Rubinisphaera italica: one gene and its partner. The protein of the gene in region 2 interacts with the protein of the main gene of each other region in a pairwise test. Links are inferred from orthologs where the notes say so. Each region holds a gene or a part of one and is shown on either strand. Other genes may lie near its edges.

Evidence for each region.
Region 1: the proteins of pepT (region 2) and tpiA interact in binary tests that used the Escherichia coli proteins (3 or more experiments, as listed by UniProt). The link is inferred for Rubinisphaera italica from one-to-one orthologs.

Annotation. Positions count from the first base shown.
Region 1 is NZ_SJPG01000001.1:651,371-661,333, reverse strand. What follows is about bases 233-2,972. They hold tpiA (triose-phosphate isomerase), read right to left. Parts: upstream 2,115-2,972; coding sequence 1,350-2,114; downstream 233-1,349. Other genes in these bases: aroF (3-deoxy-7-phosphoheptulonate synthase), read right to left, coding at 2,260-2,972; Pan54_RS02570 (efflux RND transporter periplasmic adaptor subunit), read right to left, coding at 233-1,018. Also shown: more of Pan54_RS02570, read right to left, coding at 1-232; more of aroF, read right to left, coding at 2,973-3,297; Pan54_RS02555 (dihydrodipicolinate synthase family protein), read left to right, coding at 3,649-4,671; Pan54_RS02550 (hypothetical protein), read left to right, coding at 4,985-6,517; Pan54_RS02545 (right-handed parallel beta-helix repeat-containing protein), read right to left, coding at 6,637-9,057; Pan54_RS02540 (MFS transporter), read right to left, coding at 9,188-9,963. UniProt on the Escherichia coli protein: Involved in the gluconeogenesis. Catalyzes stereospecifically the conversion of dihydroxyacetone phosphate (DHAP) to D-glyceraldehyde-3-phosphate (G3P).
Region 2 is NZ_SJPG01000001.1:4,102,885-4,112,900, forward strand. What follows is about bases 2,958-5,750. They hold pepT (peptidase T), read right to left. Parts: upstream 5,077-5,750; coding sequence 3,838-5,076; downstream 2,958-3,837. Other genes in these bases: Pan54_RS15360 (FmdB family zinc ribbon protein), read left to right, coding at 2,958-3,003; Pan54_RS15365 (ABC transporter ATP-binding protein), read right to left, coding at 3,074-3,841; Pan54_RS15375 (MBL fold metallo-hydrolase), read right to left, coding at 5,094-5,750. In the rest of the region: Pan54_RS15345 (sugar phosphorylase), read right to left, coding at 1-517; Pan54_RS15350 (endonuclease/exonuclease/phosphatase family protein), read right to left, coding at 773-1,702; Pan54_RS15355 (metal-dependent hydrolase), read left to right, coding at 1,926-2,612; more of Pan54_RS15360, read left to right, coding at 2,707-2,957; more of Pan54_RS15375, read right to left, coding at 5,751-5,978; Pan54_RS15380 (efflux RND transporter permease subunit), read right to left, coding at 6,256-9,660; Pan54_RS15385 (3-keto-disaccharide hydrolase), read left to right, coding at 9,880-10,016. UniProt on the Escherichia coli protein: Cleaves the N-terminal amino acid of tripeptides.

The DNA of each region.
Region 1 (9,963 bases), 3.4 Mb from region 2 along the record:
TATGATCTGAGACCAATTCAGCTGCAGCTTGACGGTCAGTATCCCAGTTGTGGGAGGTCAACAGTTCGACCACCATTGCACCAATCAGGACTGGCGGTTTTTCTTTATTCTGAGGTTTATCTTCTGATTTATGTTCTCGATCCTGATATTCAAGCGGATAGATGGCCAGCATGCGTGCATTGGATTCTTCGAGATAATCCGCCAGTTGTTTTTCGACTTGAGGGGCGAGATCTTTGAGTTGTCCGTTGTAGATGAAAGGTTTGCGGGACTGATAAACAGTGCGAACCAGTCGATTCAACTTCTGCATCAGGTTTGCATTGCGATTGACTTTGTCCTGCCCGCTCACCGCAATCATTTTTGTTTTTCGGCCCCACTTCATGGCGATTGCGACACGGTCGACGGTTAATATCTGTCGCATATCATTGGCAGCGGTGGTCGCAACCTGATTGGTGTCGAGCCCGTTATGCAGATCGAGTAAAAAGCGATCGATCGATTCCCAGAACGTTTTGGAGTTGACTGCTACTGGTGAAGCCATTTTTCCGGAGAGGTGTAACGATGCCAACCCAGACAAATGCTCTGCAAACTGCATCATCCCTTTTTGAGCTTCATCGGAAATGGTCTCGGGAAAAAACAGCTGCAGGATCGCTGCGCATTGCTTCTCCTTAAAAATCGGCGAAACGACAACGACTAAAGCAGCAGGTCGCAACTCGGCTTTTGTGCTGGCGGGACCGATGGCAATCGTCTGAGAATTGTTGACGACCTCGGTCAGCAACTTGGAATTTTTCTGAGTACGGGCCTGATTTTGAAGTATTTCCGTGGCGGCAATATTTTGTTCGCCAACCAGACGAATTCCATTTTCGGCCAGTCCCCAGATCGCTCCTGCCGGTGCCTGCGAACCTTCCATGGCAAACGCGAGAAACTGACGAAGAAAATCATCAGGAGGCAAGCTTTGTCGAGCCAGTTTTTCAACCGCCTGGACACAAGCCGAGATTCGTTCGTTCGGGTTTGGATTATTCATGGAGTGGATGAAGAGTTAAGTCAGTCGAGTCGATATGATTGTCAGGAGTTTCATGGGAAATGAAACTTTTGTCCATGCTGGCCCATCATATTGGGTTTAGCATGCAATAGAAACTGGCGAATGGCGACTTATTCGATCAGACCCCGATTAAATTCCGACTGCACCGTTCGCGTTGACTGTGATGGCGAACCTAGCGAATAGGAGGATTCTCACCCTGAGAAATCTGCAGGGTTTCGCTTTGTGACGACCCCAGTTATTTTATAAAAGTTCCCCCCAATAAAAATGCCCGGGGTTACCCGGGCATTATAGAGCAAAAATTCATCAGCAGAGGTTACTTGGATCGACCAGCATCGATAATTGGTCCAAAGTTATCGACAGTCAGGCTGGCTCCACCAACCAGAGCGCCATCGACATTCGGCTGGCCGAGCAGTTCCTCAGCATTGCTCGGTTTGACACTTCCTCCATACAGGATTCGCATCGCCTCAGCTGCGGCTTGGCTGTAATTGCTACTCAACCAATTACGCAAATGAGCGTGGGCTTGATCAGCCTGTTCCGGAGAAGCCGTTTTTCCAGTGCCAATCGCCCAGACCGGTTCGTAGGCAATGATGATCTTGCTGAGATCGGCTTCTGAAACATCAGCCAGTCCGCCCTTCATTTGAGTATCGAGCACTTCTCCCGTTTTGTCGGACTCGCGTTCTTCGAGAAGTTCACCGACACACAGGACAACACCCAGATTTTTAGCGATTGCTGCTTTGGTTTTCTTATTGATCGTCCCATCGCATTCGCCGAGGACATGGCGGCGTTCGCTGTGTCCGAGAATCACCCAGTCGCAACCGATGTCCTGCAGCATGTCGACAGAGACTTCGCCGGTGAATGCTCCCGATTCTTCAAAGTAGCAGTTCTGAGCACCGACAGAAATTCCGGAATCACCGACCGCTTCTTTGATAGCCTGCAGGTAAGGAAACGGAGGGCAGACCAGCACATCGACGGATGAATCTTTGCCGGCGACATGACTCGCCAAACCCTTGGCCAGTTCGGTTCCGCTGGCAAGATCAGTGTTCATTTTCCAGTTACCGGCAATCATCGGACGTCGCATGGGGATTTCCTTTATTTTATACAGTTATCATTCGAGATATTGTGGCGAGCAATATTGATTGGCGTTCTCAAATCATGCACATTGATCGTGAGAATACCCGAGCCATAACTGGCTCGGCTCGCCTGAGTTATTATTTGAAATGTACTTATGCAGTGGCAACGGGATCGCCGATGGTTTTGCCCATCAGTTCAGCCATACTCCGCATTTTCTTCATTACTTCATCGAACTGATGCGGCAACAAAGCCTGCGGTCCATCACTTTTGGCAAGTTCTGGATTGCAATGCACTTCAATATGCACCCCATCAGCTCCTGCAGCAATGGATGCTAGAGACATTGAAGGAATCAGGTCCGGTCGGCCTGTCGCGTGTGAAGGATCGACAATGATCGGCAGGTGTGTCAGTCCTTTTACGTTCGGCACAACAGCCAGATCGAGCAGATTCCGCGTTGAGGAATCGAAACTGCGAATTCCACGCTCACACAGAATGACCTGCTTGTTGCCGTTGGCCATAATGTATTCGGCAGACATGAGCAGATCGACAACCGTCGCACTCATTCCGCGTTTGAGTAAAACCGGACGGTTGGTCGAACCGACTTCCTTAAGCAGATTGAAGTTTTGCATGTTGCGGGCACCGATCTGGAAGATATCGGTGTATTGATCGATCAGCTCGACCTGTCGAGGATCCATCACTTCGGTCACGACAGGCATCTGCAGTTCGTGTCCAACATCCTGGAGAATTTTCAGGCCTTCTTCTCCCATTCCCTGGAAACTGTAGGGGCTGGTGCGTGGTTTGAATGCTCCACCTCGTAATACGTTTGCACCGCTGGCTTTGATGGCGTGGGCGATTTCTGAGAGGATTTCTTTTCCTTCAATCGCACAAGGCCCGGCGATCATCATTAAATGACCGCCGCCGACTTTCACGCCGTAGCCGAGGTCGATAATGGAATCCTCTTCCTGATACTCCCGGCTCGCCATTTTATAAGGCTTGAGAACCGCATGGACATCCTCGACACCAGGAATAGCACGCAATGGTGCTTCGCGAAGCAGGTCCTCTTCACCGATCACGCCGATGACGGTTCGCTTCTCGCCTTTACTTAAATCGTGAGCAAAGCCCATCTCCTCGATTTTTTCGAGGATGTGTTGAATCTGTTCGTCTGTAGAGTTTGGTTTTAATACGATGATCATGAACTTGAACTGCCGGGGGTGAAAAATAAGGGCATCACGCAAGCTGGTGCGCGATTTGAAATAATGCATGATCAGCGAACTTTAACCGACAGAGGTGATCGCAAACAATCCATTCCACAAAACATTGTCTGTGAAACCCGGAATTTCAGCGGATTTTCATGATTTTCCCTGCAAATTCCTCGGACTCCAAGGCATCATATCCCGAAGGAACTTCCCGGCGTAGCCTTGCTATCGCTCAACAATTCCAGATTTTTGAGCTATTCTTACAGACTATTGAACTATATTTGGTCTGACTCGAAGTAAAACCGAAGCATTTAACTGTACATATTAACCGTGAAAGCGACCGTTTCAATGGCCGAGCGTCTCAAAGGAATTTTTACTCCAAATCTTGTCCCAATGACTCAGCATGGAGAGATTAACGAGGCTGAATTGCGTCGCTATGTCGACTGGCTGATCGAAAAAGGGGTCCACGGTCTCTACCCGAACGGTTCAACGGGCGAATTCACGCGATTCACTCCAGAAGAACGCCGACGGATTGTCAAAATCATTGCTGACCAAACCGCCGGGCGCGTGCCGATCCTGGCAGGAGCAGCCGAGGCGAATGTCAAAGAGACGATTCGCGCCTGCGAATATTATCACGAAGTCGGTGTACGAGCCGTCGCGATTGTCGCTCCCTTCTACTACAAACTGAGCCCGGCTTCCGTATACGCATATTTCAAAGAGATCGGAGATAACACGCCGATTGATGTCACCCTCTACAACATTCCGATGTTCGCCAGCCCGATTGATGTTCCGACGGTTCAGCGACTGAGTGAAGAGTGCGAAAAAATTGTGGCGATCAAAGATTCGTCAGGCGACCTGCCCCACATGATTCGCATGATTCAAGCCGTCCGCCCGAATCGTCCCGAGTTCAGTTTTCTGACTGGCTGGGATGCCGCCTTAATGCCGATGCTGCTCAGCGGATGCGACGGCGGCACAAATGCGACGTCCGGTGTCGTTCCGGAATTGACCCGAGCACTTTACGATTTGACGACTTCCCATCAAATCGAAAAAGCCCGCCAGTTGCAGTATGATCTCGTCAAACTCTTTGATGTCATGCTTTATTCGGCAGAATTCCCTGAAGGTTTCAGGTCAGCTGTTGAACTTCGTGGTTTCAAAATGGGCTGCGGACGTCAGCCGTTGTCTTCAGAACAGAAAACGGATCTGCAAACGCTGAGCAAAGAACTGCAATGTATGCTGTCCACGCATGGCTACAGCGATGAACCAATCGGCGGCTGTCCGATCGATGGCAACTCAGCAGGCAATGCGGATGAAGTGACCCGGATTGTCAGCACCGTTGTCGCTGAGCTTAAACGCCGCGGTATGGTTGACTGATTTTCATGACGTGCCACGGCTCTGTGAGCCGTGCGATTTGCAATCGACGTCTAAAAACACGGCTCGCAGAGCCGTGGCACCATACGAGTACTTCTGGGTGCTTGGCTTCGCTACGACCCCAGCCGCCCATCCTGTAACGCTTATAACGGTTGCAGGAATCGGTTTCAAAAACGCAACATCGAGATGCATCGGGAAATTCGCTGCTGAGGAAATCGTAAGCTACGCTTGAATTGAATGTGCCACGGTTCTGTGAGCCGTGCGAATTGCAATCGACGACCAAAAACACGGCTCACAGAGCCGTGGCACCGGGCTTATGGACTCTCAACCTCAACAACCGGAATACGATGTTGCCTTGCATACACGGCGCGCGATGTTTCTATTGTTCGGTCTTGTGTTGGCGGTCTTTGGGATTTCTGTCACTTTTGATTTTGTAAACTGGGATGATCCCTGGTATATCCATCGCAATCCGCTCGTCCAAAGTTGGTCTTTCCAGAATCTGTATGGAATCTGCACCGAAACGGTCACACGGAATTTCGCTCCGCTGACGATCTTTTCTTACCTGATTGATCACTCGCTGTGGGGCAAATGGGCGGGGGGATATCATCTGACGAATGTTCTGCTGCATGGCATTAACGCGATACTTGTTTTTTTACTCGTGCGGCAGATCACAACGCGACACGTGTTTGCATTGGTAGTCGCGCTGTTATTTGCGATTCACCCGATTCAAATCGAATCGGTCGTCTGGATTTCTGCTCGTAAAGGCTTACTGTCCTCGGCTTTCATTCTGCTGTCACTGCTCTTCTGGTTAAAACGCGAACGAACTTCACAGGACGAGTTATCAGGAACGATTCTGTTTGTCGTCGCCTTGATGTGCAAAGCCTCGGCTGTGGTCGTTCCGGGTATCGTTTTTGTCTATGACATTATTGTGCGTCGACGCTCTTTCGCCGATTCGCTGGCCCGGCAGTTTGTCAGCGGGTTGCTGGCCATCTGGTTCATTCTGCTGACAGCCGGTTCTCAAAACTCGCAAACGGGCGGTATCCGACATCATCTCGGTCACAGTAAACTCGAGATCCTGGGGATTGATTCCGTGCTGATGTGGAAGTACGTCGGCATGCTGCTCTGGCCGACCGATCTGGCCATCCTTTACGATCCGACAATCCAGGGAATTGGAGCCGCGATTGCTGTTTCCGTATTCGCCTGGGGAATTATTGCAGTGTGGATCTGGATGAAACGGGAATCGCAACCGCTGATTCTGTTCGCCTCGTTAAGTGCTCTTGCATTGATGATTCCGGTCTTAAATTTTTTTCCACTAACGACCTTGATGAATGACCGCTATCTCTATCTACCCTGCATCGCCTTCTTTGGATTGATGGTGGCAGCAGTGGAGTCTGTATTTTATCGTGGAATGGCGGTGGCGTTATCGCACAGAAGCCCCCAAAATGTTGAGAGCTCGGGGGCTTCCGCTGAAGCGGAGCGCCCCCGCCACCCTGACTTTAGTATTCGAACTCTGAAGCCGCAGACGTCTTTTCGGATTGCCGCTTTAACTGCGGGGCTGGTCGTTCTGGCTTATTCTGCCATATCTGTTCAACAATTGTCTGTCTGGCGAAATGACTCGGCTCTCTGGAAACAGGCCAGTCAGGTCTCCCCGGAATTGCCGGTGGTTCAGTATCAATACGCCTTAGCCGAGTGGCGAACCGGGGAACATCAGGCGGCCATCACTCGACTTGAAAATGCACTTCAACTTGAGCGGGTCGATGACCTGGATCGCGAACGATTCAACGAAAAACTGCAGATCTTCAAAACTCAGTTTCAGGAACTGCAATTGAATGCTGCCGTTTCAAAATAAACAGCGGTTCTGTTGTGCCTCGGCTCTATGAGCTGTGCTTTTTATCATCGACATCGATTTACACGGCTCATAGAGCCGTGGCACCAACTTGAGTATAAACTTATCCTTAAGATGCGAATTCAAAACTGCTGCATTACACCATCCAGATAAGTTTTCAACTCCGGATCAAACTCTGGAAATCCGTCAGAAACAGGTTTTTGTCCCATCGCTTTTCGCATCATGTTGTGCATCAGATAGCGTCCCGGTCCAATTGTCATGTGGATGCTGTCGCGATACATCTGCTCGATGTTTTCCAGCGGAGCATTACCAGTATCGATGTCCTGCTGAATCTGTTGCAAAGCGTTCATCGCCTGAGTACTGCGGAATTCGCGATCGGGATACGCGTCTCGCAACTGCTTGAGTAAGGCCTCAAAATAAGCCTGACTATGCGTCAGAGTTCCTGCGGAATCATCATCGGCAAACTCTGCTTTCAATTCTGCATGTCGAGCCCAGCCTGTGTGAATGATAACCGTCGCGTTCGGCTGCAGTTCGAGCCACTCTGAAATCGTTGCAAAATCTTCTTCGAGGGTTGTGCCATAATGGGGCTGAAAAGAGATGAGATCGTATTGAGCCGAGCGAAATGCGAGTGGCCAGAGACGGGAGGTTCCAACACAAGGTTGTTCGGGATGTTCCTGAATATATTTGAGACTCTTTCCACAATCGACATGCCACTCGACACCTTCATCGAGTCGACTCGGAATCGTATCCCAGGTTAGTGAATTGCCGATCAGGAAGATGCGTTTTTGTGTCTCAAGCACTGTGTTATCGACAATTGTAATATTCTTTTCGGGAGTGTTATTAAATCGCACTGGAGGAGTCGATTCTGTTGCCAGTTCCCAGCGATTGTTTTCGACGAGGTTCTCTCCCGCTTTATGAAAGCGAATGGGCGAACGATCAATCCTGCGGATTTCATTATTGCGGATCGTAAAGCCCGTCGAACCTTCATCCAGAAACATGCCGTTCGATTCTGCTCGGCCAGCATTGAGAGGAATGTCGGTAATCAGATTGTTTTCGATCACACTGTCCGGCTGCAGTCCCAGCGTGTAAATCCCGCCGCCATCACTCAGGACCTGCATCATGTATTGGATGCGATTGTCGGCAATGCGATTATTCCCAGCTGGGGTGTTGGAAGGATTCCACATCCAGCCGAGGGAAATTCCAGTGTAGGGACAATCGTGAATGTTATTGTTTGTGATTTCCAACTCACGATTCAATGGAGCCCAGATGGCGACGGAACCTGGCAGGATCACTCCACATTGACTCACTTCACATTGATCGATTTTATTAGCCGTCGGCACCTGCTCGGGAGCAGACTGATACCACGCTTTTCCATCCACGCGACGAGAATTATTTTCTCCCAGATTCAATCCATTCCCGCCCACATCAGTCACTTTGCAGCGTTGCATCAAGCAGTTAGTCGTGCGGTTGGAGAACCAGAGGCCCGTCCCTCCCATCGCCTGAAACTGACATCCCTGAAAGCGGCAGCCTTTGGCATTCTCGATATAAACCCCAGCCGGCAGCATTGGTCGATCGGAAGTCGTTCTCTTTCCTGATGCATCCCGTGGCTCATGCATGGAAGCCTGTGCTCCTGCCAATCCTCCGGCTGGCATCGGGAATGCCGTTTCGGAAAATGTAATTCCCTGAACCGAGAGATTTGTGATGGGCGAATCATCGGTTCCAATCGCGGAGAAGAGTGTCGTCAAAACGGGCAAGGCAATAATCGGTTCTTCCTGAGAGGCAGAAGGAAGCATAATCAGTTCGGAATTCTCGGCATCGATAAACCATTCGCCCGGGAGATCCGCAAAGTTGGCATGACCTTCCAGATAATATCGCGGCTGCTTTTCAAAATGATCAATCGCGTAATGTCGAGCAGAGCAGCCGATCGGGCCAACGGTTTTCAGTGTGCGAGATTCTGCATCGAATGATCCCACTGGCAATCGGCTGCTGGACCAGTCGTGCATCAGAATCAAATCGTATCCTGAGGCTGGCAATTTGTTTTCTGCGGAGAGGTCTCCTGCTTGAACAATAAATCCACTGCGTCGATCCTCGAGTGCCTTTTCGATACGCAAATATCCCTGGTTTGGAAAACGGGCCGGCGAAGAGAGTTTGCCATTAACAATCATCGCACGTGGTTGACCATTCTTATTCCAGCCTTGTGGCAACTGGTAATGCAGGCGACCGTTCTCTTCCCGCTTAGAAATCGAAAGCTGCTGACTTCCCGCAAACACAACCTTGCCAGATTCTGCGGCCACCAATTTCAAACCTCGACCGACAAGTTGTGCATCGAGAGTTAACGGTTCTGAAAATTCATAGCGTCCTTCAGGAATGACAATCGTGACCGGATCGGACTGCTGTTCCCGAATGCTGCGAACATCATCCAGCGTTTGCAGTAAAGCGGCAGTCGTCGGTTCCGCGACTAGAAATTCATTGGGCGATTGCGCAATAGATAACGCAGGCAAACTGCATGTCAGGAGGAGTGCGGGGAAGAGGAATCGTAACATGATCGACTTTCTGGTTTCTGGAGGATCAGAAGGATTGTCGTGGAATGTGTAATTTGAATTTTAAGCATAACAAAAGCCTCCGGAAAAAGATCCCGGAGGCTTTTGAATTTATCTTTGCAAGCTTGTCAGCTTAGCTTTCGTGAGCTGGAATGACTTCATCGTTTTTATCGATTTCCTCAGCTTTAGTGCCTGCCAAGTGCACGGTTTTGTAGCCACCAATCGATTTGAAGTAGAAGAACAGCAGCAGATAGATGATCGCCATTGTACCTGGAATAAAGGAGTCCGCTACCAGAGTCTTGCGATCACCTGTGATGCTGGATTCAACAACTAAATCCTGAGCTTCCGTGCGATCTGCTGGGTCAATTTTTTTAATCTCTTCAAACTTCTGACCATCGAGTCCGGTCACTTCTCCAAAGAATAAAAATTGACTCGATGAATCCGCTTTGTATTCTTCGTAAACCTGAACATCAGCAACTTTGAGAGTTTCACCGGCATATCGATCTTTGGCATAACCCAATCCAGCTGATCCAATCAGGCCTGCGGACATCATTCCAATACCACCCATGATGCTCATCGCGACAGCACCGGTTCGGGGAAATCGGTCTCCAATAACAGCAAGCATTGTAGGCCAGAAGAATGTTTTACCTACCGCATACACTCCAAGTGCAACCAATGCACCAGCAAAGGTTGTAATACCACTGGCAAGATTCAAGCCGACACATGCCAGGATCGAACAGACGAGCAGAATTCCGACTGGAGAAAGGCCCAGTTTTTTCTCAATGAAGTCTGCACAGAATCGCAACAGGAACATGATTGTGGATGTGTAAACGAATAACCATTTCCCTTGTTCTGAACTCAAAATATTGCCTGTGATATTCTGAATCCAACCATCTGTTCCCAACTCAA
Region 2 (10,016 bases):
GCACGACCTCTGTCAGGTCTTCTCCCTCTTCGACTTCAATGAAATAGTCTTTGCCCGGAGATTTTCCAGCGAGATAATTCTGAAACCATTCGCTTTCGGCCGAGGTGTGATTGATAACCAGATCGGCCATCAGTCGATGCTCTTTGCCGATCTCTGCGACATCTTCCCAGTCCCCCAGTTTGGGATTAATTTTCAGATAGTCGATGACGGAAAACCCATCATCAGAACTGAACGGCGAGAATGGAAGAATGTGGACAGAGGAAATCGTTTCCCCGACTTTTTCATTCAAAAATCGCTGCAAAGTCTCCAGCGGACGCTCCCCTTCATGCAGAAGAGTATCTCCGTAAGTGATTAACAGAGCATCCTGCTCACTCCAGATCTCCTTGAGAGAAACAGGCTTTTCGTAGTCTGCAAAAATTGCAGCAATCTGATCCACCAGTTGGAGATGATTTTCCTGAGGATAAAGAAACTGCAGATGATACTGGATGGACTCTTGAAGATTTGAAGATTCAGGCATTATATGGTCGTGCTATATTTAGGAACTTTTATGGCAGAATAAGCTTGGCTGATGGATACGCAGAACAGACGCAGATTTTATACCATTGTTACAGATTCTGACACGTTAATAATTGTCCTAAAAAATTCGAGTCTGAATGCAGGCTGTTATCGTGTCCAGTTAGTCACGAGTAGAAATTATTCTCAAAAACTTCGGTTGAATACTCTTGCAGAATCGCTCAGAGAAGTAGCTCGACTGCTGCGAAAATATCCCACTTCATTCAGAAGTCCCCGCTTCCGGAGCCGCTACGCTTTTCTCCTGAGCATCATCAATCCCCTCCTCAATCATCTCTTTAGAGTCTTTCTGATCATTGCCTTCCGGTTCCGGTTCCGTTCCTTTTTCGGCGATGTAAACGAGATCGGCAATGACAGCGAAGTGATCGGAGCCGGGCATTTTTGCGCGATCCAGCGACTCCAGATGAAATCCGTTGGAGACGAAGACATGATCAAGCGGATACCGCAGAAGTGGGTATTCAGAGTGAAAGGTATTCAGCATTCGACGGCCTATGCGAGGGTCTTTCAGCCCACTGACGCGCTTAAATAATCGCGTTGTATGCGACCAGGCGACATCGTTAAAATCGCCAGTGACGATCCAGGAATCCTGCTGATTTTCAGAAACGGTTTTTGCAATCAGCATCAGCTCGGCATCTCGAACCACATGAGAATGCAGCTTCAATTCGCGATCCAGATTCGTCAACTCATCCATCCAAGGCTGATCGGTTTCAATCGTCAGTAAAATATCGGGATCAAATTCATTCAATTTTTCGACTACAGCTGTTTTCTCCTCATTCCCAATTTCCAGATTCGCAATGACAATCCGAAACGATGGATTACCCTCTGGAATCTCTGTAATTCCGGGAACCTCTTCGGACCAGATCATGGTATAGGGCAAAATGAAGGAAATCTGCCAGAGCCCTGTGATGCCAATCAAAACAAACAGGGCTGTATCTATTGTTTGCCATTTGGAGTAACAGCGGAGAATGCAGGTTATCAGCAGCACCAGCATGAGAAGTGCCAGAAGTTGAACGCGCGGAAAATCGCAAATCCTCACCCACCACGCGCCCACAGGCAGAAAAGGGAGTGCACTTAGAAAAATTATGCCCAGTGCCGCAATTCGAAGTGCCCAGATCGAAATTGTGATAGCCATGTGACGAGAACCTGCATGTAGAGTCGCAAATGAAATTCAGCAAATTTTTGTTCCTGAATCAATTATGATAGCAGATGTTCAAAAAATGCGACCTCTCGAAGTTCAACATTCGATGACTTATTGACGTGCTCTGCAGTGTGGTTATGCTGAAAGCAGGTCGAGTTCATCAAAATGATCATCTCGATGGATGACTACTGAGCAAACACGAAAAAAGCGTTTAATTATGCCAATTGAAATCACTTACTTTGGACATTCTGCTTTCCAGCTGAAAACTTCGTCTCACACATTACTGATCGATCCGTTTCTCAATGACAACCCCCTCACAGACATGCTGGCTGAGGATATGAAGCCAGATGTGATTCTATTGACGCATGGACATGGAGATCATGTCGGCGATACGGTCGAAATCGCACAACGGACGGAGGCTCTGGTCATTGCCAATTTTGAAATTTCGAACTGGTTGACGAATCAGGGCGTGAAAAAGACTCATGGGATGCACATTGGAGGCGAACATGAATTCGAATTTGGCAAGATCAAATTGACGATTGCCCATCATGGTTCTCAACTGCCCGATGGTTCCGATGGCGGCAACCCGGCTGGGATAATCGTGAAAGCGGAAGATCGAGTCATCTATTTCGCAGGAGATACCGGCCTGTTTTACGACATGACTTTGATTGCCGATGAGGGACTGGATGTGGCTGTTGTGCCCATCGGAGACAACTTCACGATGGGGCCTGCAGATTCCATTCGAGCAGCCGAGTTTCTGAGGGCACCGACGGTGATTCCCTGTCATTACAACACCTGGCCTATTATTGAGCAGCATACGCAAGCCTGGTCGGATGGAATTCTCAATCACACAGAGTCGGAACCGAAAGTGCTGCAACCGGGAGAGTCGTGGACAGTGAACTGAGAGATTTTTCATAAGCCTCTTCAAGTTGGCTTTCCTCTAGTGTAGAATTAAGAATCGACCTGATTCTAGTCTCATTTTATGTGTGAGTTCTTCAATGCCCGTTTATCTCTACGAAGTCGTCCGCGAAGACAAACAACCTGGGGAACGATTTGAAGTCGTCCAGCGCATGGCTGAAGATCCGCTGACTGCTCATCCAGAAACGGGGGAACCGGTCCGTCGCGTCATTACTGCTCCCGCCATCGGCTCCCGCTGGATGGGCATGAACATGGAACGGAGCGTCAAAGACGATAAAAAACTCAACGACCTCGGCTTTACCAAGTACGAGAAATCCGGGGACGGAAAATACGTCAAAAAATTTGGTCAAGGACCAAACCTGATTTCCAAAGACTAATCACTTGGATGGTGAGTGGCTGGGGTCGAAGCGCAGCGGAGCCCCCAGAATCGCTGATCAATATTGAAGGTCACTGCTTTTTCCGCAAGCGATGCTTGATCTCCGCCACCAGCGAAACATATTCAGACGATTCCCTCAACGCCTCATTCCTTGTCGTCCAGGGAATTGTGACCTCTTCCACAATCTGGCCCGGATGAGCAGACATCAATTTGACTTTCTGGCTCAGAAAAACCGCCTCTCCTAAATGATGCGTCACGAGGACGGTCGCAAAACCAAATTCCTGCTGCCAGCCGATCAGTTCGTCGTTGAGTTGTTCCCGCAAAAAATCATCGACCGCAGCAAAGGGCTCATCCAGCAAAAGCAATTCGGGATCCAGCACCAGAGAACGGGCGACAGCGACGCGCATTTTCATGCCGCCAGAAAGTTGTGTCGGATACTTTTCGTAATCAGCCGGGGAGATGCCCGTTTTGTTGAGCAGCCATTCAATTTTCTCTCGATTGACAGGTTGATTCACCAGTTCGAAGGGGATGGCCATATTACTCAGCACGGTTCGCCAGGGAAGCAGCCGGGCATCTTGAAAGACCATTGCGATTCGACCCGGATTGGCGATTTCCGGCTGATGTAAAATTCGCTGGCCTGCATTCTCAGGCAGCAACCCTGCAATCACACGTAACAACGTCGACTTTCCACAACCTGAGGGGCCGACAATTCCAAACGATTCTCCTGCGGAAATGCTCAGATCAATTCCCTGCAGCGTATTCGCGGCATTGTTCTTGAAGCGAACATCAATACCACGGAGTTCGAGCAGTAATTTCGATCCGCCAGCTTCATCCGTCATGAGAGTCGTTCCTGCCCCCAGCGACGAGCCAGTTCGACGAGGACCATCTTAGCCGACTCCATTTCGATTTCACTGGTCCACTCCAGCGGACTGTGGGGGTTATGTTGTCCGGACGACAAATTCGGCGTCGGCAAACCAGCTGCTGTCATCAGAGAACCGTCGGTTCCGCCGCGAATGATATCCTGATGCGGTTCCAGACCGGCTGCAGCCGTTGCTTCAATGGCAAACGGCAATGCTCGTGGTTCTTTCTCAAGACCATCTCGCATGTTGCGATACTGTTCTTTGATCTGCACTTCGATTTCCGCTTTGGGGTATTCGCAGCGAAGGGATTCCGCAATCGATTCGAGCAGTTTCGCCTGAGCGTGAAGATTCTCAGTTTCGAAATCTCGCAAGATAATGCGAGCAGAGGCTTCGGCTACGCCTCCCGAAATGTGATACGGATGCATGAAACCCTCACGATCATCCGTTGTTTCCGGGCTGAGTGTCAGCTGAGGTATCCGATCAATAAAGGCAGACAGGATGCGAATCGCATTCACCATCGCCCCTTTTCCCACAGAAGGATGCGTATTGATGCCTCTAACAATGATTGTCGCCTGATCTGCAGAAAATGTTTCGGAGTCGATTCGACCACGCCCATCGCTATCGAGCGTGTAGGCGCACACTGAGCCAAGAGCGTCGAAATCCATATTCTCAATCCCACGGCCGATCTCCTCATCGACTGTAAAGCAGACTCGAACAGGCCCGTGCGGAATCTCAGGATGCTCAATCAGATATTCGACAGCCGCCATGATGACCGCAATTCCCGATTTATCATCTGCACCAAGCAAAGTCGTTCCATCGGTCGTGATGATCGATTCCCCAACCAGTTGCGACAACTCGGGATTCTCACTTACTTTCAGGATTTTGGACGGATCGCCCGGCAGCACGATGTCCTCGCCATCGTACTCTTCATGCACAATTGGATTGACATTCGTGCCGGAATACTCGGGAGACGTATCGACATGAGCAACCCAGGCAATCGTCGGGACTTTCTCAGAAATGTTACTTGGCAATGTCGCCAGCACGATACCATGAGGACTGAGCGAAACATCCTTCAGGCCAAGTTCCCGGCACTCCTGCTCCAGCAATCGGGACAGATCCAATTGCTTTTCGGTACTCGGCGCAGAAGGAGAAGTTTCATCCGACTGAGTATCGATACAAACGTAAGTCAGAAAACGTTCCAGAAGTGTCGGCATAATTAATTCCGTAAGTGTTAAATCCAGAGAATGACACGATCTTTGATGGAGTCGGGCAACTTTTTCATAACGGCTTTTTTCAGATGCGATGTGTGATATCGCGTGCTGAAGTGGCAGAGGATAATCATCTCATTATTGAACTTCTCTGCTCGATCGATAATGTCATCCAGGTGCGTATGACCGAATTTGTGAATCTTCGATTTACGATGTTCGGGGCGGAAGAACGTCATTTCCGTGATCAGGATTTTTGCATTGTAAACATCTTCGCAATTATCGAGACCGACAGGAGCCGTGTCCCCCATGTACGCAACCAAGGGATATCGAGTTTCGTGCGTAACATCGGTTCCCGACATGCGAATGTCGCGAATTTCATCGCCAGCCAGCCCCTGATACTCTGGTTTCAATTTTCTGCGGCGGTCCCAAATGATGTAGCCGACTGAAGGCACCGTATGCTTCGTCTGCACGACGGTGGCAACATGCTCGCGGCTCAGTTCGATTTCATCGCCCGCCTGGACACCAATCAAATTGCAAAGCATCCGACCACGATCCAGCTTTTGCCAGGCTCGCAGAAGGCGCTCGGTATCTTCCTGTACTTCGGCGGGAACATAAATGGTCGGAGGCTCCATTTTCATCATGCGGCGCCGGGCAACAAACGGAGGCAGAGCCGCCATGTGATCCAAATGAGCATGAGAAATGAAGTAAGTCGGCGTCCCCATAAACGACCACGGACTGCCACCCAGATCGAATCCGATTTTCAGCTCGGGAATCCGCCAGTAACTTTGCACCGCTGCCCGCGAATAACCCTCGACGGTCATACCCGCATGCGTGACCGTACGAAGTGGAAGATTATTGACAACCGTTTCCAGTTCGGTCATGTCATCAAGAGCGGGATTTTCGTCCATGGGAGTGACTTGAGTTGATGTATCGGTTCCGCAGAGCGGGCCAGAAATATTTTGATAGGCGAGCCGAGTCAGTCATGACTCGGGTAGGTGGATTAATCAATAACATTTTTCAGGACGACCGCACAATAATCGTGAAAAAACCCGAGTCATGACTGACTCGGCTCGCCTGAAAATGCCCTGGAATCTACCCAGTGAATATCACTACTTTACGGAGAGGCTGACTCGTCGGCAACCGATTGCAGTTTGAACAGTCCAATCCATTTCGTCAAAGGCCCAGCTATTCCGATTCTCCTCCACTCGTCGTGGCCGCATAGACCAGAGCAACATCTTCATGAGTCAAGCCAAGGGACGCTCGAAATCGGTCTAAAGCCGCAAAGATATCGATGAAAATCATATTCAGGCAGGGCACAATGATTAATGTCAATGCGGTGGCAAAAATCAATCCATAAGTTAACGTGACGGCCATTGGAATCAGGAATTTCGCCTGAAAACTTGTCTCAAACATCAGCGGAGTCAACCCGGCTGCCGTGGTAAGAGTTGTCAGAAGAATCGCGCGGAGTCGAAGTTTTGCTCCCATCACATTGGCTTCGAGGGGATCTATTCCGCGTTTCAATCGCGTATTGATAAAGTCGACCAGTACCAGCGAATCATTTACCAGGATTCCCGAGAGCGCCAGGAAACCGATACAGCTCAGAATTGTAATCGGATTCCCGGTGATCCAGTGTCCAATAATCGCACCCAGAATTCCGAACGGAATGGCAGACATCACAACCAGTGGTTGGAAGTATGATTTGAACAGCCCGGCCAGCATCATATAAATCATCAGGAATGCAGCTGGCATCGCCAGTCCGAGACTGCTGAACGACTTCTGTTGTTCTTCGGTTGTACCGGAAAAGTCAATGATGATGCCGGGATGTTCCCGCAGCATTCTGGGAACAAAATCGGATTGAAACTGCGTCATCACCGCATTCGCATTATTGGCAGTTGCATCCACGTCGCCGTAAATGGAGATCGAACGACGTTGCTGAGAACGATGAATACTCGTGTAACTTCGCGTTTCTTTCAGTTCGGCCACCTCAGAAATCGGAATCCAACGAAAACCTGCTTCATCATTCATCGCGACAGCATTGAGAGGATTGACCGGTCGAGGTATTCGCAGAGCCTCCAGATTGTAAACCTCGGACCGAAACTCTTCGGGCAATCGAACCATGATTTTGACATCCTCCCGATTCCGCGTCACCCGACGGGCTTCGACGCCATACAACGCATGTCGGACAAAGCCACCCAGTTCATTGACGGTAATACCTGTTGAGCGAGCCGAGGGGAGCAGTCGCAATTGAACTTCGCGTTTGCCGATATCGTAATCGTCATCCAGATCGACAACGCCATCATACGATGCCAGTTCATTCTTCATCGCGTTGGTCACTTCGAGTAATTCCTCAAAGTTGTTGCCGGTCACCTTGATTTCAATATCTTTCCCGGCTGGCCCTCCATTCATTGCTTCCCATTTGACGGAATTGACTCCCGAAAGAGTTTCTGTCATTTTGCGAAATGCGACGAGCAGTTCTTCACTGGAACGTAAACCCTTGCGTTCCCGTTCATCCGCTTCCATCAGTTCGACAATCACCTGGCCTAAATGCGATTGCTGACTACCGGCTGAGGCACCCGTGCCACCGAGGTTGATCTGTGATCCAACCGTCGTTTGTATGCTCGTCACCTCAGGGACATCTTTAACAAATTCTGAGATTCGAATCATCGTATCGCGGGTGGTATCAACAACAGTTCCGATGGGTAATTCGACATCGGCGGTAATCGTTTCACTATCCATTTTCTGTATGAATACGAACGGAACGATGCCGCCAATCACTAAGCCGAGCGACATCATCACCATCGCCATTGCTGCGGCAATAGTAACGTATCTCCATTTCATGGCGCCTCGCAGAATTGTTTCGTAAACACGCATCAACACATTCTGCATGATGCGTTCCTGAAACGCTTCTACTTTCGACCAGATGCGTCCAATGCCGGATTTTGAGAGTTTTTCCTCATGCTTTTTGTGGTCGGGCTTTTTTAAATGCTTCAAGTGCGCAGGCAGAATTAACAGCGCTTCGATGAGAGAAACGGAGAGAGCCGCCAGAACCACGAGGGGAAGTTCCCGCATGAAGTCGCCGATCCGGCCTTTGATAAATAGCAGAGGAGCAAACCCGGCAATGGTTGTAGAGACCGCGACAATCACAGGCCACATCACCTCCTCGGCTCCCTTCACCGCCGCCTCCGTCGGCTCCTCACCTTCTTCGACGTGTCGAAAGATATTTTCGCCAATCACAATCGCATCATCGACGATGATTCCCAGGACGATAATCAGCCCGAACATCGACAGCAGATTGATCGACACACCGAACAGCCACATCACCAGGAATGTGCCCATAAAGGAAATCGGCAACCCCATCCCCGCCCAGAACGCAACCCGCCAGTTCAGGAAGAGAATCAAAGAAATGAGAACAAGGACAAGACCAGACATGCCGTTTCGAGTCATTAGGTCAAGGCGACCACGAATGAATCGAGAGAGATCACCATGCATGGCAATCTCATAATTGTGCGAAAACGGATTCTCATAGCTGTGGTCATAAATCGCCTGAGGATCCGGGCGGCCACTGATTGTATTAATAAACTTGGAAAATTGTGCAATGGCAATCGCGAAAGGGCGGGTTAACCAAGGTTGTTTCGCAGCGGCCTGCATACCATAGGCATCAAACTCCTCACGCTGCTTTCCTTTCACAAACGCACGTACCAGATTCGCAATTTGAATCGCATCCTGAGACTTAGTCTTTTGGATAATCAGCGTGACCGAAGGCTTCCCTTCGAAGTAACTTTCGATATCGACATCGACAAAATCATCTCGAATCTCGGCCACATCGCGCAGATAGATTTTCTTTCCACTCGGCGTATTCTTGACGACAATATCGCCCAGTTCGCTCCCCTCAATTTCTTCGCCTAGCGTGCGAACATTCACATTCGCACGCGGCCCTTTCAGATTTCCAGCCGAAACATCCAGATTGGACGCACGAATAGCCGCGGCGACTTCTTCAAGTGTTAAGTCATACTCAAATAGCATCAGCGGGCGAACTTCAACACTGATTTCATCATCCCGAATCCCGGAAATCGTGATATCACTCACCCCCGGCAATTCGAGCAGTTCATCCCGCAAATCGCGAGCCGCTTTCTTCAGGCTCGCTTCGCTTCCCTCGCCAAACAGGGAGACCGAGAGGACAGGCAGCATCGGTTCAACATTGCGAACGGTGATCGTTTCAATATCGTCCGGCAACTCATTATTAATAGCCCGGACTTCCGCATCAATTTCGTCGCGAACTGTGTCGATATCATCGACTTCGTTGTAGAGAGTCGCGACAGTCTGGCTCATGCCTTCCTGAACGGTCGATTCGACTTTTTCAATATCCTCGAGATCTCGAATCGCTTCTTCGATTTTAATCGTGACCGCTTTCTCCAGTTCATCCGGCTGGACAGCTGGATAGACAACCGAAATCATCACCTGATCCGGCCTCGTTTCCGGAAACATCTCCCGCACCAGCGTGAACGCGAGAGCAGTCCCGGCAAACAGCAGCAGGAGCATCAACATATTGACGAGAACGGAATTGTTGACACTGAAACGTGGTAACGACATCGGAAAACGATCTGCCTGAGAGAATTTTAAAAAGTAAGCGGATTGATGACTCTGTCAAAGTTTAGACCGAAGCCCCATGAATGAACAGATTACTTAGAGGAGCTTCCCGGCAATTGCGTTCGTGATGGATCACGATACACTGATGTGAGACCGATGCGGTCTCCGAGTTTAACCACTTGCAGGTGATTAACCTGTTGTCCCGTGTTCAGGAAATGATTGATGTCTCTATTTACAATGCGTGTCTCTGTTTTTGCTTTGTTGATGTTTGTTGCGACTGGAGCGAGTGTTTCGGCTGAAGATGCCAAGTGGATCTCTTTATTTGATGGTAAAACACTCGAAGGTTGGAAAAAAGTTGG